DNA from 3 places in the Arthrobacter sp. NicSoilB11 genome. Region 2 is predicted to be linked to each of the others. Evidence: predicted binding sites of a transcription regulator. Region 2 holds the regulator's gene; each other region holds the start of a gene.
What was found. The regulator Rex, encoded in region 2, represses fermentation and respiration genes when NADH is low (regulators of the CRP and FNR family bind a similar motif). The targets are predictions, from matches to a motif close to CTTGTGAANNNNTTCACAAG.
Positions count from the first base shown of each region.

Region 1 (6,900 bases), 1.7 Mb from region 2:
TGCCTGACGGCGTCCAGGATCGCGTCCCGGCTGACCTCCCGCAACGCGGCGACGCTGACGAAATATCCGGCGTCCCTCGCAGCGCGTTCCACGCCCAGCAATGTATTGGCAGGACCGTACTGGGAGAGCTCGCTGCCCAGGACGCCTATGGTCTGCGAGCGCCGGGTGACCAGGCTCCGGGCTGCGGTGTTGCGGCGGTAGCCGAGCCGGGCTATCACCGCTTCCACTTTTTCCCGCGTCCCCGGGCTCACGTTGGGGTGGTTGTTGACCACCCGTGACACGGTCTGGTGTGAGACCCCGGCCAGCTCCGCCACGTCCTCAAGCCTCGGCAGCCGGCGTGGTTTGCCGTGCGTCACGGGGTTGTTGTCCGTGGCGGGCGCCGGGAGCTCAGCCGTGCCATTGGATCAGATCCCGCCTGCCAGCTTGTAGTAGGCGGCGTTCCAGTTCAGGTCCTTCTTGAACTGCCGGATGGTGGTGTCGTGGTCAATGGTCAGCAGTTCGGTTTTGGCGATCTCGGCGAAGTCTTCGAACACGTCCATGCCCACCTGGGTGGAGAGCACGGTGTGGTGGGCTGCGCCGGCTGTGAGCCAGGCGGCGGCGGAGGTTGCGAAGTCCGGCTTCGGCTGCCACAGGGCGCGGGCCACGGGCAGGTTTGGCAGCGGCTGGTCCAGGGGAACCACGTCGACGGCGTTGGCCACCAGGCGGAAACGGTCCCGCATGTCGGACAGGGCGACGACGACGCCCGGGGAGGCATCGGCGTCGAACACCAGGCGGACCGGGTCCTCCTTGCCGCCGATGCCCAGCGGGTGGATTTCCAGGCGCGGCTTCGACGCCGTGAGGGAGGGGCAAACTTCCAGCATGTGGGCGCCCAGGATCTTCTCGGACCCGGGCTCCAGGTGGTACGTGTAGTCCTCCATCAGGGACGCACCGCCGGGCAGGCCGGCACCCATCACCTTCGCGGCGCGCACCAGGATGGCGGTCTTCCAGTCGCCTTCGGCGCCGAACCCGTACCCGGCGGCCATGAGCCGCTGCACGGCGAGGCCGGGAAGCTGCCGCAGCGCGCCCAGGTCCTCGAAGGAGGTGGTGAACGCGGCGGAGCCATTGGCTTCGAGGAAGCTGCGCAGGCCCAGCTCGATCCGGGCGCCGTACCGCAGCGATTCATGCCTGGCCGCGCCTGCGCGGAGCTCCGGCACCACGTCGTAAAGGTCCGTATATTCCGCCACCAGTGCGTCGACGTCGGCCTCCGCCGCGCCGTGCACGGCGTCCGCGAGCTCATTGACGGACCAGGTGTTCACGGCGACGCCGAAGCGCAGCTCCGCCTCGGTCTTGTCGCCTTCGGTGACGGCGACGTTGCGCATGTTGTCCCCGAAGCGTGTCAGCTTAAGGGTGCGGACGGCGGCCCAGCCGGCGGCGGCGCGCTGCCAGGAGCCCACCTGGCGTGCCACCTCGGGGTTGGAGACATGCCCGACGACGGTCTTCCGGGCGATGCCCAGCCGGGACTGGATGTACCCGAACTCGCGGTCGCCGTGCGCGGCCTGGTTCAGGTTCATGAAGTCGAAGTCGATGTCCGCCCACGGCAGGTCCCGGATGGCCTGGGTGTGCAGGTGCAGCAGGGGCTTACGCAGCAGGTCCAGGCCCTGGATCCACATCTTGGCCGGGCTGAACGTGTGCATCCAGGCGGTCACACCGATCACGGAATCATCGGCGTTCGCCTCCAGGGCGGTGCGCCGGATGGCATCCGAATCGGTGAGGACCGGCTTCCAGACGATCTTGACCGGGACGGCGGAATTGGCGTTGAGCTGGTTGGCGATCTCCTGCGACTGGGCGGCCACCTGCTTGAGGACCTCCTCCCCGTACAGGTGCTGGCTGCCGGTGAGGAACCAGACCTCGTAGCCGTCGAGGGAGGTGCTTGCTGCGGTGCTCATGGATTCTCCTGGGAAGTTGTGTAATGACGGCGCCGTGGATTACTGGCCTGTGTTGTTTATTGGCCGTAGACGTTCTGGTAGCGGGCATAGAGGGAGTCGATGGAGCCCTGGTCGATGGGCAGCGGTTCGCCCAGCTGGCGGGAGATGTGGACGGTGCGGGCCACTTCCTCGCACATCACGGCGGCCTTCACCGCGGAGCGGGCGTCCTTGCCGATGGTGAAGGGGCCGTGGTTCTGCATCAGGACCGCCGGTGAATTGGAGTTCTTCAGCGTCTCCACGATCCCGTGGCCGATCGAGTCGTCCCCGATCAGCGCGAATGGGCCCACCGGGATGGAGCCGCCGAACTCATCGCCCATCATGGTCAGCACGCACGGAATGGCCTCCCCCCGGGCAGCCCAGGCAGTGGCGTAGGTGGAGTGGGTGTGCACCACGCCCCCCACCTCCGGCATGTGCCGGTACACGTAGGCGTGCGCTGCGGTGTCCGACGACGGCGACAGCGGCGGGTTGCCCCAGTCCACGGTCCCGCCGCCACCGACGTTGGTGCCCCTGACGGGCATGCCGTGCAGGTCCGTCACGATCATCTGTTCCGGGGTCAGGTCCTGGTAGGCGACCCCGGAGGGCTTGATAACCATGAGGTCGGTGCCCGGCACCCGGGCGGAAACGTTGCCTGCGGTCCACACCACCAGTTCGTAGCGGGTCAGCTCGGCATGCAGCGCACACACTTCCTCACGGACCCGGGCGATGGTTTCCAGGATCCCGGTGTCGGTGCTCATGCGGAGACCCCCACGGCAGGTTCGGCGGCGGAGCCGGGCAGGCTGGCCCGGGCGGCTTTGCGCTGGATGGCCTTGAGCCGGTGCATCACGTCATTGCCGCCGCGGCCAAAGTAGTCGTGCAGTGCCCTGTATTCCTGGAACAGTTCCTCGTACGCGGCAACGTTTTCCGGGATCGGCGTGTAGACCTCGCCGGGTTCGGCGCCCATGGCGGCGGCGGCTTCCCGGATGTCCGCGTATTCACCCGCGGCCACGGCGGCGTGGATGGCCGATCCCAGGGCCGGGCCCTGCTCCGAGCCGATAGTGGACAGCTGCAGGCCGGTGGCGTCCGCGTAGATCTGCATCAGCAGCCTGTTCTTGAGCAGGCCGCCCGCGACGATGAATTCCCTGACCGGAACCCCGGCGTCGCGGAAGGCGTCCACGATGGTGCGGGTTCCGAAGGCCGTGGCTTCCAGCAGGGCACGGTAGGTGTCCTCGGGCCGGGTGGCAAGGGTCTGGCCCACCACGATGCCGGACAGCTCGTGGTCCACCAGGACCGAGCGGTTGCCCGAGTGCCAGTCGAGCGCGATCAGGCCGTGCTCCCCGATGGCCTGCCGCGACGCCAGTCCGGTGAGGTACTCGTGGATTCCCAGCCCCGCGTCCCCGGCAGCCTCATGGTATTCGGGGGGGACGCCGTACTTGGTGAACCAGCCGAAGATGTCCCCCACACCGGACTGACCGGCCTCGTAGCCCCACAGGCCGGGCACGATGCCGCCGTCCACTGCCCCGCACATTCCCGGCACTTCACGCAGTTCGCTGCCGTTCATCACATGGCAGGTGGAGGTGCCCATGATGGCCACCAGCTGGCCGGATTCCACGGCCTTGGCAGCAGGGGCAGTGACGTGGGCGTCAACGTTTCCCACGGCCACGGCGATGCCCTCCGGCAGCCCGGTCCAGGCTGCAGCCTCCGCCGTCAGGGTCCCTGCGGCGTCCCCCAGCCGCCCGATCGTGTGCTCCAGCTTGGAACTGACAAAGTCCTTGAAGTCCGGATTCAGGGCGGCCAGGAAATCCTCCGAGGGGTACCGCCCGTCCTGGTAGATGCCCTTGTAGCCGGCGGTGCAGGCGTTGCGGACGTAGCGGCCGCACAGCTGCCAGACGATCCAGTCGGCCGCCTCCACCCAGTGGTCCATTTCGGCGTAGGCCTCCGGGTCCTCTTCCAGCAGCTGCAGGCCTTTGGCGAATTCCCACTCGGACGAGATCAGGCCGCCGTAGCGGGGAAGCCAGTCTTCGCCGCGTTCGGCCGCCAGCCGGTTGATCCGGTCGGCCTGCCCCTGGGCGGCGTGGTGGCGCCAGAGCTTCACGTAGGCATGCGGGCGGTTGGCATAGCCCGGCAATTCGTTCAGCGGCGTGCCATCGGCCTTCACGGGCACCATGGTGCAGGCGGTGAAGTCGGTGGCAATGCCGACGACGGCGGCCGGGTCGATCCCCGCGTCAGCCACCGCGGCAGGAACGGCGGTGCGCAGGACGTCCCGGTAGTCGTTGGGCACCTGAAGCGCCCATTCGCCGGGAAGCCGCGTGCCGTCGTCGCCCGCCACGTCACCGGGCAGGGAGCCGGTCACCACCGCATGGGGATATTCATGGACGGCGCTCCCAAGCTCCTTGCCGTCGCGGACCCGCACCACCACGGCGCGGCCGGACAGGGTCCCGAAGTCCACGCCGACCACGCAGTGGTCGTGGCGGGGGTCGGAGCTGGAAGTGAACAGCGCATCTGGCATGGGGTTGCCTCCATCCGGGAGGCAAGCGGCCTCATTACCGGTTTTGTAGGGTCAGGGTCGAGCTAAGTGCTGCAGCAAGTGTGAACGCTAACAAAGAAGAAGTCAATGACATCGAAAGATTTCGGAGTTTCCGGGAGCAGGCTCTTGTTAGCGTTCACAAATCAGTCTATATTGAACCGACACATCAACCATGTGGCCAGGACCGGGAGCACCGTTGCTTCCCGGCCCAACAACACTTCGCGGCAATGCTGCCGCGGAAGGAGATTATGGTGAGAATCAGAAAACTCATGGGCGCGGTGGCCCTTGTCCTCGCCCTGACCGTGGGAGCCACCGGTTGCGGCTCCCGTGGCGGAACCAGCGAATCCAGCGGCGCAGCGAAGCCCAGCGACTCGCTGGTTGGCATCTCGATGCCAACCCAGACATCTGAACGGTGGATCGCCGACGGCGCAAATGTTGAGAAGTCCCTGAAAGACCTCGGCTACAAGACGGACCTCCAGTTCGCCAACGACGACATCCCCACGCAGGTCTCGCAGATCGAAAACATGCTGACCAAGGGCGCCAAGGCCCTGATCATCGCTGCCATCGACGGCACCACCCTGACCGACGTCCTGGCCAAGGCCAAGGAGCAGAACGTCAAGGTCATCGCCTACGACCGCCTTATCAACGGCACTCCGAACGTGGACTACTACACCACGTTCGACAACTACACCGTGGGCGTCCAGCAGGCCACCTCGCTGCTGACCGGCCTGGGCCTGGTCGACGCGAGCGGCAAGAAGGTGGACGGCAAGGGCCCCTTCAACATCGAACTTTTCGCCGGAAGCCCGGACGACAACAACGCCAACTTCTTCTGGACCGGCGCCATGGACACCCTCAAGCCCTACATGGATGCCGGCACCCTGAAGGTCCCCAGCGGCCAGACCAAGTTTGAGCAGGCCGCCATCCTTCGCTGGCAGGCACCCGTGGCGCAGAAGCGCATGGAGGACATCATCACCTCCGCCTACAGCTCGGGCACCAAGCTGAACGGCGTCCTTTCCCCGTACGACGGCCTGTCCATCGGCATCATCTCCGCCCTCACCAGCACCGGCGGCTACGCCAAGGGAAGCCTTCCGGTGGTCACCGGCCAGGACGCCGAAAAGGGCTCCGTGAAGTCCATCGTCGCGGGCGAGCAGTACTCCACCATCTTTAAGGACACCCGCCAGCTCGGCGCACAGGCCGTCAAGATGGTCGACGCCGTCCTCAAGGGCCAGGAACCTGAAACCAACGACACCAAGACCTACAACAACAAGGTCAAGGTTGTTCCGGCCTTCCTGCTGAAGTCCGTGATCATCACCAAGGACAACTACAAGAAGGAACTGATCGACTCGGGTTACTACACCGACGCCGACGTCAAGTAGTCAGCGTCCGGGGGCTGTGGCCGGACCTCCATCCGGCCGCAGCCCCGCCCGCAACCTCCTGCAGCAGCAGGACGGCCAAGCTTCGACCAGTCAGTGGGAATTGACGATGAACACACCCATTCTTCAAATGCGAGGAATCACCAAGACCTTCCCCGGCGTGAAAGCGCTGCAGGACGTCACCCTCGATGTGAACCGTGGAGAGGTCCACGCCATCTGCGGCGAAAACGGCGCCGGCAAATCAACGCTCATGAAAGTGTTGTCCGGCGTCTATCCACACAACACCTTCGAAGGGGAAATCCTCTTCGAAAACGAACCCTGCAACTTCTCCAGCATCTCGGACAGCGAGAAGCGGGGCATCGTGATCATCCACCAGGAACTGGCGCTGAGCCCGTACCTCTCCATCGCGGAGAACATCTACCTTGGCAATGAACAAGCCACCAACGGATGGGTGGACTGGCGCAAGACCAACCTGGAGGCAGCAAAGCTGCTGGCCCGCGTGGGCCTCGACGAAAACCCCGTCACCCCCGTCCAGCACATCAGCGTGGGCAAGCAGCAACTCGTGGAGATCGCCAAGGCGCTGTCCAAGGAAGTGAAGCTGCTCATCCTGGACGAGCCCACGGCCGCCCTCAACGACGAGGATTCCGGCCACCTGCTGGACCTGATCCTCCATCTGAAGGGCCAGGGGGTCACCAGCATCATCATCAGCCACAAACTCAATGAAATCCGGAAGGTGGCCGACGCCGTCACCATCATCCGGGACGGCAAAACCATTGAGACCCTCCGGCTCGATGAAGGCCAGATCACCCAGGAACGCATCATCCGCGGCATGGTGGGCCGCGACCTGGAGAGCCTGTACCCGGACCGCGAGCCGAACATCGGTGAGGAAGTCCTCCGGATCGAGGACTGGTCCGTCCGGCATCCCCAGGACCACAGCCGCATGGTGGTCCGCAACGCCAACCTGCATGTCAGGAAGGGCGAGGTGGTGGGACTTGCCGGGCTGATGGGCGCCGGGCGCACCGAACTCGCCATGAGCGTCTTCGGCCGAACCTACGGCACC
Region 1 is NZ_AP024657.1:833,087-839,986, reverse strand. Features, by position in the region: gene LDO14_RS03980 (LacI family DNA-binding transcriptional regulator) at 1-356, opposite strand, end outside; gene araA (L-arabinose isomerase) at 405-1,925, opposite strand; gene LDO14_RS03970 (L-ribulose-5-phosphate 4-epimerase) at 1,982-2,698, opposite strand; gene araB (ribulokinase) at 2,695-4,449, opposite strand; gene chvE (multiple monosaccharide ABC transporter substrate-binding protein) at 4,695-5,843, shown strand; gene mmsA (multiple monosaccharide ABC transporter ATP-binding protein) at 5,950-6,900, shown strand, end outside.
Region 1: the regulator Rex is predicted to act here: its motif matches at 4,591-4,610, upstream of araB (ribulokinase).

Region 2 (6,900 bases):
GATGGTCCTTGATGTACTGGGTCACCACGGCCGGGTTGGCGGGCCGCTGCGGGAACAGGGATCCGGGGACGGCGGCGACGGCGAGGAGCAGCAGCAGGAACAGCGCGGTGCGCATGCTGGTCAGCTGGGTCCAGGCCCACCGCAGCATGCCCTTGGGGCCCAGGGCCGGAAGGGCGGCTTGGGCTTTTGCCTCCGCTACGGGGGCGGATTGCTTCTTCTTTACGTTCACACGCTCGCTCATCAGATCGGCAACTTCACGTCGGTTTGGAACCAGTACTGCAGCCCGGTCACCCAGGCTCCCCATACGCCGGTGGCCATCAGCAGGCCCAGCACCACCAGGATTCCGCCGCCGGTCCGCTGGATGGCAAGGCGGTGCTTGCGGAAGAACGCCATGACGCCCATTCCGCGGCGCAGGGCCAGCGCGATCAACAGGAACGGAATGCCCAGTCCCAGGCTGTAGACGAATGCCAGGAAGGCGCCCTTGGCGGCCGAGGAGCCGCCGGAAAGGCTGAGGAGCTGCACGGCCGAGTAGGTGGGGCCGATGCACGGCGCCCAGCCCAGGCCGAAGGTCAGGCCCAGCAGCGGTGCTCCCCAGAGCCCGGCGGGGGGCTTGGCGTGGATCTTGGCGTCCCGCTGGAGCCAGCTGAAGCCGCCCATGAAGACAATGCCCATGATGATCACCAGGACCCCCAGGAGCTGGGTGATCCAGGCATTCTGGCTGCCGGTAATGAGGGTGCCCAACTGACCGAATGCGCCGCCCAGCAGGACGAAGATCACCGAGAAGCCCAGGACGAAGAGCCCGATCCCGGCCAGCATCCGGCCGCGCTTCTGCTTTTGCAGGTCCACGCCGCTCAGGCCCGTGACGTAACCCAGGTAGCCAGGAACCAGGGGAAGGACGCAGGGGGAAAGGAAGGAGACCAGTCCGGCAAGCAGTGCCACCGGAATGGCCAGCAGGATGGAGCCGCTGAGGATGGCTTCGGCGAAGGGGCTGTTCATGGTCCCGGCCCGCCCTACTCGGCCACGGCGGCGGTGATGAGGGCTTTCAGGGTGCCCTTCTCGATCTCGCCGAGGACGCGCGAGGCCACCCGTCCCTGCTTGTCCAGGACCAGGGTGGTGGGCACGGCGCCGGGCGGTACCAGGCCGGACACGGACAGCAGGACGCTTCCGTCCTTGTCGTCAAAGCTCGGGTAGGTCAGGTTGAAGGTCTTTTCGAACGCCTCCGCCGTGGGTTTCTCGTCCCGGAGGTTGACGCCGAAGAACTGCACGCCCTGGTCCTTGAACTCCTGGTGCAGCGCTTCCAGGAGGGGAGCTTCCACGCGGCACGGCGCGCAGGCGGCGAACCAGAAATTCAGGACGCTCACCTTGCCCTTGAAGTCGGCCGGGGTTACCGCAGTGCCGTTGAAAAGCGCACCCTGGATCTGCACGGCTTCCTTGCGGTCCCCGGCAGCGAACTCTGTCACGGAGCCGTCGCCGGCCACATAGTTCTTGTTGTCCCCCGCCTTGGCCTGCTTGGCCAGCGCATCCTCCTGGGCACAGCCGGAGAGGCCCAGGGTCAGCGCGGTCAGGGCCATGCCGCCGGCGGCGAGCATGCTGCGGCGGGAGGGGAGGTTGTTGTTGCTCACTTCTAGGCTCCAGGGGTGCTGGCGGCACCGGGAAGAAGGGACGCCGCGGGTTCGCTGTACTCGACCCGCAAAAGCGAGCCGTCGTCGTCGAACACCAGGGACGTGACGGACGTCAGGGTGCACTCGCGCTTGCGTGGGTCGTGCCACAGGGGCCGGCCTTCGGCGCTGAGCCGGGCAGCCCAGATCGGCAGTTGGTGGCTCACCAGGATCGCCTCGGGCCCGTGGGCACCGAAGTCGCCGGCAGCAAGCTCGATGGCCCGCAGCCGGGCGTCCTGCGCCGCGGCCGCCACCCTCGCGGCCTGCTCCTTGTACGGTTCGCCCCAGGAGGGGCGCAGCGGGTTGACCAGGTGCGGCCAGTGCCTGGGCCGGCGGAGTTCGGCCTTGCTGACCTTCATGCCCTCAAAGTAGTTTTCCGCTTCGATGATCCGCTCGTCGGTGTGGATCTGCAGCTGCAGGGCTTCCGACGTCGGCCGCGCCGTTTCCTGCGCGCGGTCCAGTGGGGAGGCGGCCAGGTAGGTGATGCGGGCGCCGCGTTCGGCGCGCTGCCGGAAGTATTCGGCGAGCGTCCGGGCCATCTCCTGCCCCAGTTCGGAGAGGTGGAATTCGGGAAGCCGTCCGTAGAGAACGCCCTCGGGGTTATGGACCTCGCCGTGGCGGAGCAGATGGACAGTGGCTTGGGGCATGTTTACCAGTTTCTCAAAGATGGCGTGCGATCCGAAATCTCGGGCCGCTCCTTCTACAAAGAGTAGAACTTAAGTTTTTGAAGAAATGTTCCGTGGACGGGAACAAAACATGCAAATGCATGTTTATACTGGATGCAGCAAGTTAGTTGAGGCTTCAACAGATGAAGGTTCAACGGCAGGACCTCAGTACATACACCTTTACAAGGAGCAACATCATGGCACTTCCCGCAGACGTCACCACCGGCACCTGGACCCTGGACAACTCCCACAGCGAGATCGGCTTCACTGTCCGGCACGCCGGCATCAGCAAGGTCCGCGGCCAGTTCAAAGAGGCCGCTGCCACGCTGGACCTGGGCCAGGATGTGGCTGAGTCCAGGATCAACGCCACCATCCAGACCGCCAGCTTCGACTCCGGCGACGCCAACCGCGACGGCCACGTCAAGGGCGAGGACTTCTTCGATGTGGAGAAGTTCCCCGAGATCTCCTTCGTATCCAACGGCCTGGTGGCCAAGGGCAACAGCTACGAGCTCACCGGCGACCTGACCATCAAGGGTGTCACCCGCCCGGTGACCCTGGAAACCGAATTCAACGGTGTTGCCGTTGATCCGTTCGGCAACACCCGCGCCGGCGTCTCCGCCGAGACCACCATCAGCCGCAAGGACTTCGGCCTCACCTGGAACGCCGTCCTGGAAGCCGGCGGCGTGCTGGTCAGCGACAAGGTTGCCATCAACCTCGAACTCGCCTTCATCGCGCCCGCAGCGTAGTTCCGCCCGCCAGGGCACAACCCCGGCACCAGGCCTCCCCGGCCTGGCGCCGGGGTTCCCTGTTTAACGGCAACCACCTGCGCCAATACCCGCTGAATCACCCACAACGCCGCCCGCCGGGGGTACGGTGGACTTAAGCCATGCTGGGGGAAGGCAGAGGACTGATTCCCGGCAGCCTACCCGGATCCCGACCTGCAGAAGGAACGCCATGAGTACTCCTCCCGTCCCGCCCCCGTCGCCCCAAGACCCCAGCAACGACCAGCCGGGGCATGAACAGGCCGGCAGCCCCCAGTCCGGAGACCAGCAGCAGCCCCGCTACGGGCAGAATGCGCCGCAGTATGGCCAGAACGCCCCGCAATATGGGCAGAACGCGCCCCAGTACGGCCAGAACCAGCCGCCGGCAGCGCCGCAGTACGGCCAAAATCAGCCCCAGTACGGCCAGAATGCGCCGCAGGCCCCGGGCTACGGCCAGAACCCGCCGCAGTATGGCGCCCAGTTCGGGCAGAATGCACCCCAGTACGGCCAGCCGCCCTACGGGCAGTCCCCCTACGGCCAGTACCCGTCGGAGCAGCCGCAGCCGGCCGGAGGCAACGGCGTCCCGCAGCTGGTGAACATCTCGTTCTGGCTGTTGATCGCGTCGGCAGTGATCTTCGTGATCTCCCTGCTGACCGGGCTGACGCAGCTGGATGATCCGGTGTTCCGGCGGACATTCGAGGACCAGATGGCGGCCGGAGGCGCCAGTGGAGTCACCTATGACGACATTAAGGGGGTCATCGCCGGCACCCTGGTGGTGTTCGCGATCATCGGCGTGGCCCTCTACCTGCTGGTGGCCTTCTTCGTCCGAAAGGGCAAGAACTGGGCCCGCATCCTGGGAACGGTCTTCGCTGCACTGTCCGTCTTCGGACTCTTTGGTCCCCCCAGCTTTGCCACCATCGGAACGCTCCTGGGAATTGCGGCCATCGTGCTGCTCTACCTTCCGGCAGCCGCCCCGTACTTCCGGAAGCAGCAGCCTTTCGCCAACCCCTATTCGGGCGGCTTCGGCAACCCGTACGGGCGGTAGCCACTCCGCCCGCTGACACTGCACGCGGCCCGGGATGCATCATTCGCATCCCGGGCCACCTGCTTTAACGGGTCCGCCAAGACTTGGGCCGGGGGGAAACTTCCAGGGAAACCCTAGGCCGTCTGCCCGGGCGTCTGGGCCCGCTGGGCGTGGTAGGCCAGGATCTGGAGTTCAGTGGCCATGTCCACCTTGCGAAGATTGACCCCTTCGGGAACCTGCAGCATCACGGGTGCAAAGCTCAGCACGCTGCGCACGCCTGCCGCCACCACACGGTCGCAAACGCCCTGCGCGACGGCCGCGGGAAGGGCCAGGACCACCATGTTGGCCCCGGTGCGGTGCAGGACGGTCTCCAGGTCTGCCACGTCGCTGACGCGCAGCCATCCCACCTCGTTGCCCACCACCATCTGGTCGGCGTCGAAGATGGCCACCACATCGAACCCGCGCGACTCAAAGCCGCCGTAGCGTGCCAGCGCCTTGCCCAAGTTGCCGGCGCCCACAATGGCCACTTTCCAGTCGTGGGTCAGTCCGAGCGCGGCGGCGATGTGGCGGCTGAGGTACTGCACCTCATAACCGACGCCCCTGGTGCCATAGGACCCCACATGGGAGAGGTCCTTGCGGAGGGTTGAAGAACTGACGCCGGAGGCTTCTGCCAGGGATTCGGAGGAAACGCGCTCCACGCCCTCGGACAGCAATGTGTTCAGGGCACGGAGGTAGATGGTGAGCCGGGCCACGGCGGCAGGAGGTATCTGCTTGGTCAATGCGCCCGTGGCATCCGGAAGGTCCGGGACAGACTGGGGCGAAGAACCCAGGGATGTCACCCGCACCTCCCTTGCGTCGCGTTGTGAGTCCACTCTAGGTCCCTGCCGCTCATGCCTTCAAAACCAGGACCATCAGAAACTGCCGCCACTGCCCTACCGGCCCATGGCGCGCTGCAGCACGCGTGCCAGCCGGACCTCGTCGATCTTCCAGAAGTCGCGCTGCACGCCGTCCACCAGGACCACCGGGATCTCTTCGGCGTAGCGCTCCCGCAGTTCAGGCTGGTTGTCCACCAGCTCTTCGCTCCAGGTAAGGCCCAATGAGGCAGTGACCCGGCCGACGGCGTCGCGCGCCTCCTCACAAAGGTGGCAGTCAGCTTTGGTGACCAGGACGACGCGGGGTGTAGCCATGGCTTAACGGTATCGCCGTTCCCGGCGTGAGGCTGACGCCGACGGCGGCGGGCCAGTGGATTGACTAGACTCAACTCCATGCCCCAGGAGAAATACGTCGCCGTAGTCACACGGCCGGTTGCTGCGCCGCAGCCCGGCGAGGCGGCGTTCTTCGATGTGGACAACACCCTGATGCGGGGTGCCAGCCTGTTCCATGTGGCCCGCAAGATGCACCAGCGGGGAGCCTTCACCCTGAGGCAGGCGGCGGGTATGGCCTGGAAGCAGTTCAAGTTTGTGGCCCGCGGCGAGAACATGGACGATGTCCATGCCGTCCGGGACTCGGCCCTGACCCTGGCCGTGGGCATCAGTGTGGATGACATCAAGGCGCTGGGCGAAGAAGTCTATGACGAGATGATCGCGTCCCGGATCTGGCCCGGCACCAAAGCGCTGGCGCAACAGCACCTGAGGGTGGGCCGCCGCGTCTGGCTGGTGACAGCCACCCCCATCGAAGTGGCCACCGTAATCTCCACCCGGCTGGGACTGACCGGAGCCCTGGGGACCGTGGGGGAGGTCTCGGACGGCCTGTACACCGGGCGGCTGGTGGGAGACATCCTGCACGGCTCGGCCAAGGCCGTGGCCGTGCAGGCCATCGCCGATGATGAGGGCCTGGACCTCAAGCGCTGCTGGGCCTACAGCGACTCCTACAACGACGTCCCGCTGCTGTCGCTGGTGGGCCATCCGGTGGCCATAAATCCGGACGCCAGGCTGCGACGCCACGCCCGCGACCGCAACTGGCCGGTTTACGATTTCCGCGCAGGCCGCCGTGCCGCGACATTGGGACTCAAGGCGGCCACCTTCGGCGGGGCCATCTACGGCCTCTGGAAGGGCTTCGCCCGCATCCGCGGCCCGCGGGCATAATTCTTACCTCTTGCCGGGTTAAACGAAATGCCCGCCGCCTTGGAAGGCGACGGGCATTTCCACGCTGCTTGAAGTATCGCTACTTCTTGTTGCGGCGCTGGTGACGGGTCTTGCGAAGCAGCTTGCGGTGCTTCTTCTTGGCCATACGCTTGCGACGCTTCTTAATAACTGAACCCACGAAAGTTCCTTACAAACTAGATGCAGTACCTGTCTGATGGAGAATGTCCGTGGACAAAGCTACGAACTGAACAACTGACAGATTCTTACAATGACGTAAAACGTTCCTTAACAGGGTACCGCTTATCGGGAGCCGCTCAGGACAGGCAGTCTCAGGCGGTTTCGGTGTGGCCTTCCACGACAGCACCCCTGAGGTACTGTTCGACGGCGTTTTCGGGGACCCGGTAGGAGCGGCCGAAGCGCACCGCCGGCATTTCGCCGGAGTGGACCAGCCGGTAAACAGTCATTTTGGAGACCCGCATGACCTCGGCTACTTCAGCCACGGTCAGGAACTTCGCGTTGGAGAAGTTCTGTTCTGCCGACATTTCCCTATTTTCCTTTGCTGACGGATGGACAACAGTGACCCCAGGTACGTGCCAATGCGGTGTTACGATGCTGAGCCATCCACCAACCACCTAAAAAGATACTCTAGATGTTCATGTGGCAGATGTGAAAGTAGTGCTTCCCCTATTTCAGCCCCTAATCTGACTG
Region 2 is NZ_AP024657.1:3,548,465-3,555,364, forward strand. Features, by position in the region: gene LDO14_RS16560 (cytochrome c biogenesis protein ResB) at 1-241, opposite strand, end outside; gene LDO14_RS16565 (cytochrome c biogenesis protein CcdA) at 241-996, opposite strand; gene LDO14_RS16570 (TlpA disulfide reductase family protein) at 1,011-1,589, opposite strand; gene LDO14_RS16575 (histidine phosphatase family protein) at 1,625-2,305, opposite strand; gene LDO14_RS16580 (YceI family protein) at 2,521-3,069, shown strand; gene LDO14_RS16585 (hypothetical protein) at 3,278-4,129, shown strand; gene LDO14_RS16590 (redox-sensing transcriptional repressor Rex) at 4,243-4,947, opposite strand; gene LDO14_RS16595 (glutaredoxin family protein) at 5,041-5,295, opposite strand; gene LDO14_RS16600 (HAD-IB family hydrolase) at 5,374-6,192, shown strand; gene LDO14_RS16605 (AURKAIP1/COX24 domain-containing protein) at 6,272-6,370, opposite strand; gene LDO14_RS16610 (helix-turn-helix domain-containing protein) at 6,522-6,734, opposite strand; gene LDO14_RS16615 (3-deoxy-7-phosphoheptulonate synthase) at 6,889-6,900, opposite strand, start outside.

Region 3 (6,900 bases), 1.0 Mb from region 2:
TGTTGGCCGGGTTGTAGAACTCCAGCTTCACGGCAACGGTGGCGTCCAGCCCCTCGCTGAGCCGGTTCAGCCGGACCAGTGGGGTCCCGCCCACCAGTTGCGTCACATCGTCATAGATCCGTGCCATGTACATACGCCTATCTCTAAGGGGTGAATACTGAGGTCAGCCTAACGAGGCCGCGTAACGGAGGCTAAGCGTTAAGCCATGCAGAGTAATATTTCCGGGCCTTGGCCAGCTTGGGGTTGATGATCACCTGGCAATACCCCTGCTCCGGGTGTTTGGCGTAGTAATCCTGATGGAATTCCTCCGCCACGTGGAACCGCGGCAGGCGGCTGACCTCGGTGACAATGGGATGCGGCCACAGCGCCTGGTTGCGTTCGATGGCTTCCTCGAACAGGATCTTCTCCTCCGTGGTCTCGTAGAACATCGAGGAACGGTACTGGGTGCCCACGTCGTATCCCTGCCGGTTCAGCGTGGTGGGGTCATGAAGGGCGAAGAACATGTCAAGGACAACTTCCGCGGGGATAACCTCCTCGTCGAAGGTCACCGCCACCACCTCCGCGTGGCCAGTGGTTCCACTGCAGACCGAGTAGTAGTCCGGATGGGGATCGTGCCCGCCGGTGTAGCCGGACACCACCGAGGTGACACCCCGTGTCTTCTGGTAGACGGCGTCAAGGCACCAGAAGCAACCTCCGCCAAGAACAAAAGTTTTCATGACCTCTTCAATGGTTGACGGCCCGGGATCATTCCCTGCCGGCCCCGCGCCATGCCGCAAACTGCGGCGGCCGCAAGCCGATGGGGTAAAACTAAGACTATGGAACCTGTGGACACCGACGTTACCGGCCAGGCAGATCACGACGGCGAAGCCTCCTCCGACACGCCGGCTCCGGCCGGTTCCGCGGACGCTCCCACTTTGGCCGAACTGCTCCTGGCAGTTGAGGAACTGTGGCCGGAGTCCCTGGCGGAAAACTGGGACGAGGTAGGGCTCGTGGCAGGCCACCCGTCCGCCGCCGTCACCAAGGTGATGTTTGCGGTTGATCCCACGCTGGAGGTCATCGAGGAAGCCGTTGAGTGGGGAGCCGAACTGCTCATCACCCACCACCCCCTCCTGCTGAAGGGCGTCACGTCGGTCGCCGCCACGTCGGCGAAGGGCCGGGCAGTCCACCGGCTCATCGAGTCGGGAACGGCACTGCTGACCGTGCACACCAACGGCGACTCCGCCGTCGGAGGCGTTTCCGATGTCCTGGCCGACGCCCTGGGGCTCCAGGACGTCGCCCCGCTCACGGTGGCCGCCAACGGGCTCCCGGAGGAAGGCATTGGCCGCGTGGGCGACCTGGCGGATGCCATGAGCCTGGGCGACTTCGCGGCCCGGGTGTTTGGAATTCTTCCGTCAGTGGCCGGGGGAGTGCGGGTCTCCGGCGACAAGGACGGACTGGTGCGGCGCATCGCGGTGTGCGGCGGTGCCGGCGATTCGCTGTTCAATGAGGTGCGCGCCAGCAACGCCGACGTCTACGTCACCGCGGACCTTCGCCACCACCCGGCATCCGAGGCGCGCGAAGCCGCCCTCAACGGACGGCCGTACCTGGTGGACGTGTCGCACTTCGCCAGTGAATGGCTTTGGCTGCCTGCGGCCGCGGCCGCCCTGGGCAACGTCCTGGCTGACCAGGGACATGAGGTGGAGATCCAGGTCAGCACCACCAACAGCGACCCCTGGGACTTCATCCTCACGCCGGGCTAGGCAGCAGCCCGGGATGCGGCGAGGCAGGGAAGCGGGGCCACGCGCTAGAGTCTAGGAAGCGCCGGTTCGGTGCCCGGCCACGGCCGGAAGGGATTTATCGGAGGTAACAGTGGCCAAGGCAGCACCGGCGGAACAGTTGAAGTTGCTTGAACTGCAGGGGCTGGACGCCCGGCTGAAGGGCCTCACCAACCGCCGCCGCACGCTGGAAAACGATCCCCGCATCAAGGACCTCGAAGCCGCGCTCTCTGTCGCCAACGGTGAACTGGGAGCAGCCAAGGTGGCTGTGCACGATGCCGAGGCCGCGCTTAAGCGGGCGGAAGCCGACGTCGAACAAGTTGCTTCACGGATCGAACGCGACGAGGCCAGGCTCAACAGCGGCACCGGCCTTTCCAAGGACCTGGTTGCACTGCAAAAGGACATCGCCTCGCTCAACAAGCGGCGCTCCGACCTTGAGGACGTGGAGCTGGAGGTCATGGAGCGGCTGGACAGCCTGCGGGAACGGCAGGCGGCGCAGCAGCAGATTGTCGACGACATCCAGGGCTCCTTTGCCACCATCCGGGCCGAGCTTGACGCGGCCCTCGCGGAGGTGGAAACGGAAGCGGCAGGGCTTCGCGCCCAGCGCGCCGCGTTCGCTGCAGGCCTGGAGGCGGGCATGCTGGCGGTTTATGAAAAGACGCTTGCCAAGCGCGGAGTGGGCGCGGCCCGGCTGTTCCACGGCACCTCCGAAGCCTCCGGCATGAAGCTCAGCCCCGGCGACCTCGCGGAGATCAAGGCTTCGGCCGCGGACGACATCGTGTTCTGCCCGGACTCCGGCGCCATCCTGGTCCGCTCGGACGAGTGGTCCTGACCGGCCGGATCAGCCCGGCAGGATGATGTTCAGGGCGTGCGGCCTGCGGGCCGTGCCCGGCACCAGTTCTGCGTCCCACTTCTCGCGGGCAGCCTTCAAAAGGTCCGACGGCGCCGTCGGGGCTTTACCGCGCCGTACCAGCAGGTGCCGCGCCAGTTCCCCCCGGGTGTGCTTGGCGAAGTGGCTCACCACTTTGCGGACCCCACCTGTTTCGGTGAAGACGTTGACCGCCACGGTCTGTTCCTGCGGCGGTGCCCAGGCGGCTGCATAGGTGCTGGACCGGCAGTCCACCACCAGGTGCCCCCGGGCGGCGCTGCCCAGGGTTTCGCCAAGCTGCGTCTTCCAGAACGGGGCCAGCCTGCCGACGTCGGGCAGTGCCGTGCCCATGGAGAGCCGGTAGGCCGGGACGCTGTCGCCGAAGCGAAGGGCACCCCACAGGGCCGAGATCACCAGGACGGACGCGTCCGCCTTGCGCCGCTGGGCCGGTGTCAGGCTCCGATAGCCAAGGGCGTCGTACAGGACGCCGGAATAGATGCTGTGTGCGGGCGCTGCCGGCTCGGCGCCCAGGCGCGTATTGCGTTCCACGTCCTCACGCAGTGATGCGCCCACGCCCAGCAGGGCGAGGGCGTCCTGGTGGGCACTGACGGTTCCCAGCGCTTCGAGGACCTTGGCGCGGTAGGGGTTCAATTCCGGAAAGCCGAGCGTGGACCAGTCGACGGCGGGTCCCCGGAGCGCGGGTGTCTTGCCTTCGGAAGGGGGAAGCAGAATCAGCACCGTCCGATCCTACCGGCGCAAAAGCGGGTGGCGGCGCCGGTAGACTGGACGGCGGATGGGACAGCCAGGCGGCCGCGCGTCACGCAAGTGGCTCGAGGAACGTCCGGGCTCCGCAGGGCAGGGTGGTGGGTAACGCCCACTCGGGGTAACCCGCAGGCCAGTGCCACAGAAAACAGACCGCCTGCATTGCCGGCTTTGGCCGGGAAGGGCAGGTAAGGGTGAAACGGTGGTGTAAGAGACCACCAGCTTCCCGGGTGACCGGGAAGGCTAGGTAAACCCCACCCGGAGCAAGGCCAGACAGGACACGTTCGAGGGCTGCCCGCCCGAGTGTCCGGGTAGGCCGCTGGAGGGTGCCGGCAACGGTACTCGTAGATGGATGGCCGTCGCTCCCTTTCCGGTAACGGCAGGGGAGAACAGAACCCGGCGTACCGGCTGTCCCATCCACATTCCGCGTTTGACCTAGGGCGATGCGTTGGGGATGCTGGACCGTGCCCGTTATTCCTGATCCCCGTCCCGCCGCCCGGGCCGGCGTCCCCGGCATCCGTTCCCAGGTCGTTGCGCTTGGCGGGTTCCTGGCGCTGTCCGCCGCGGCGTGGGTCATCGCTTCGGTTCCCATCATCCTGAATTCCAACGGGTGGTACGCCGGTTCGGTGAAGGCGCCGTGGATGCCGCCGCCGTGGATGTTCCGGAGCACCTGGATGGCGCTGTACACCGGCGTGGCGGCAGCCGCGTGGCTGGTCTGGCGCAAGGGCGGCCTGACCGGGAGCACCCGTGCAGGCTACATTGTCCAGCTGCTGCTCAACGCGGCGTGGCCGGCGGCCTTTTTTGCCCTGTACCCAATGCTCGGAGCTGCCGCTCTCTGGGCTGCGTTCGGGGTTATCTGCGCACTCGCCGGAACCTTGGTATTCCTGATCCTGCGCTTCGGGCCGGTGGACGCCGCCGCCGGCCTCCTGGTGCTGCCGTACTTTTCCTGGCTTGTCTTTTCCGCCAGCCTGAACCTCTACTCAGCCGTCCACAACTGAGTCCGGCAACACCACGGCTGCGGGGCATCCCGGCCATGTGAGTGATTTCACGCAGCGCAAGCGTGTTCCCGGCGGCGGGCCAAATTAGAATGGATCCCGGACGCAGGAGTTCTACCGCCGAAAGTTGCGTTCGCAACCGGCGGTTTTTCTTTGCACGCGATCCAGGCGCCTGGGGGCCATCCCTGCAGGCGCGGGTGCCCCTGGACATCATCAGGTGGCCTACATCTGTGTACGAGGACGTACACGGCTGAACCGAGGAAGGTATTTCTGTGAGCCAGACGTCTGATTCTTGTCTTGATACGTGGATGGGCCGGGAGGCCCTCGCCGAGGCCATGATCCCGGTGATCGGCAGGCTGTACCGCGAAAACAACGTGGTCACCAGCATCCACGGCCGGAGCCTGATCAACAAGTCCACCATGAACATCCTCAAGGCGCACCGCTTTGCACGCCGGATGAGCAAGGACGAACTGCTCCTCGAGGACACCGCGCCCCTGCTGAACACGCTGGCCGGACTGGAGCTGGGCGCTGCCGCGATCGACATCGCCCGCCTGAACCAGAAGTTCAAGGAAGAAGGCAACGGCGCCACCCTGGAGGAGTTCCTCCGCGCTGAGCTCGCCGAAATCGTTGGCAAGCGGGGCGGCGATGACCGCACCAGCACCGACGTCGTGCTCTACGGCTTTGGCCGCATCGGCCGGCTCCTGGCCCGCCTCCTCATCGAAAAGGCCGGTGGCGGCCACGGACTGCGCCTGCGCGCCATCGTGGTGCGCCGCGGCTCCGACAACGACCTCTCCAAGCGCGCCAGCCTGCTGCGCCGCGACTCCGTCCACGGGTCCTTCGAGGGCACCATCCGGATCGACGAGGACGCCAACACCATCACCGCCAACGGCGTGCAGATCCAGGTCATCTACTCCAACGACCCCGCCACCATCGATTACACCGCCTACGGCATCAAGGATGCCCTGGTGGTGGATAACACCGGCCGCTGGCGCGACGCCGAGGGACTTTCCCAGCACCTGCAGAGCAAGGGTGTGGCGCGGGTCCTCCTGACCGCACCGGGCAAGGGCGAGCTGAAGAACATCGTCCACGGCATCAACCACCGGGACATCACCGACTCGGACCGGATCGTCTCCGCGGCGTCCTGCACCACCAACGCCATCACCCCCGTGCTGAAGGCCATCAACGACAAGTTCGGCGTGGTGCACGGGCACGTGGAAACCGTCCACTCCTTCACCAACGACCAGAACCTGATCGACAACTTCCACAAGGGCGACCGCCGCGGCCGCTCTGCAGCCCTGAACATGGTCATCACCGAAACCGGCGCCGCCAAGGCAGTGGCCAAAGCCCTGCCCGAACTGCTCGGAAAGCTGACCGGCAGCTCCATCCGCGTCCCCACCCCGGACGTATCGCTGGCCATCCTGAACCTCAGCCTGGAAAACGGCACCACCAAGGACGAGGTCAACAACTACCTCCGTGAAATGTCGCTGCACTCGGACCTCCGCAAGCAGATCGACTACATCGACTCACCCGAGGTTGTCTCCACCGACTTTGTCGGCTCCCGCCGCGCCGGCATTGTTGATGGACTCGCTACGGTCTCCACGGACAAGAACCTGGTCCTCTACGTCTGGTACGACAACGAATTTGGCTACAGCTGCCAGGTGGTGCGCGTTATGGAGGAAATGGCCGGCGTGAATCCGCCGTCGTTCCCCGCCAAGGAAAGCGCCGCCGCCCTGGCCGCCATCGCGGTCTGACCCTGTCCGCCACGTCCAGCGAATTCCCGGCTGGTTCTCTGGAATCAGCCGGGAAAGGGGACCACACTGGTGGCATGGACAACGAATCGACTCTTCAGCACGACACCACCCTCGAACACGCCCTGGACGTGGCCAAGGCGAACCACAAGGAAGCAGTACGGCTGCTTGAACGCGCCCGCGCCGCACACGCGGCCGGGGATGTCAGCCAGGACCGCGTGCGCCAGCTCGAGGGACTGCTGGCCATTGCCGAGGAAGACCTTCGAAGGGTCACCAGGGAGCAGTAGCCCAAAGGCGGCCGCGCCGGCCGTGTGAGCCATCACTCGTCCTCAACAGTGTGGATATCACCGGCTTGGGGTGCCCTTTGTCCTAGGCTCTTGGGGTGCCTGACTTTCCCCTTCCGGCGTCGACGCCTTGACCGTCCACTGGGCTGCCTACCGCCGCGCACGCCGCCGTTCCCGGCAGGCCTGGGCGCTGCTGGCAACGGCCACAGTATGCATCGTCGCTGCCCTGTCGTGGTTCTTCACCGCAGGACAGTTTGCAGCCGCAGGGCCGGCGCCGGAGGGCCCGACCGAGGCGCCGGTCTTCGATGCCGCGTGGATGAAACCGGTGCAGGAACCAAACCCTGTACCGGCGGGCAGTGCCCTCTCTGCACTCGACGGCCTCGCCGTGAAGGGCCGGGCACCGAACACCGGCTACAGCCGCGAGGCCTTCGGCCCGGCGTGGCTGGATGTCGACAGGAACGGCTGCGATACCCGCAATGACATCCTGCG
Region 3 is NZ_AP024657.1:2,543,387-2,550,286, reverse strand. Features, by position in the region: gene cysK (cysteine synthase A) at 1-127, opposite strand, end outside; gene msrA (peptide-methionine (S)-S-oxide reductase MsrA) at 192-716, opposite strand; gene LDO14_RS11840 (Nif3-like dinuclear metal center hexameric protein) at 816-1,739, shown strand; gene LDO14_RS11835 (C4-type zinc ribbon domain-containing protein) at 1,849-2,586, shown strand; gene LDO14_RS11830 (peroxide stress protein YaaA) at 2,596-3,360, opposite strand; RNA gene rnpB (RNase P RNA component class A) at 3,417-3,804, shown strand; gene LDO14_RS11820 (TspO/MBR family protein) at 3,849-4,382, shown strand; gene LDO14_RS11815 (glyceraldehyde-3-phosphate dehydrogenase) at 4,688-6,130, shown strand; gene LDO14_RS11810 (hypothetical protein) at 6,205-6,414, shown strand; gene LDO14_RS11805 (HNH endonuclease family protein) at 6,542-6,900, shown strand, end outside.
Region 3: the regulator Rex is predicted to act here: its motif matches at 4,417-4,436, upstream of LDO14_RS11815 (glyceraldehyde-3-phosphate dehydrogenase).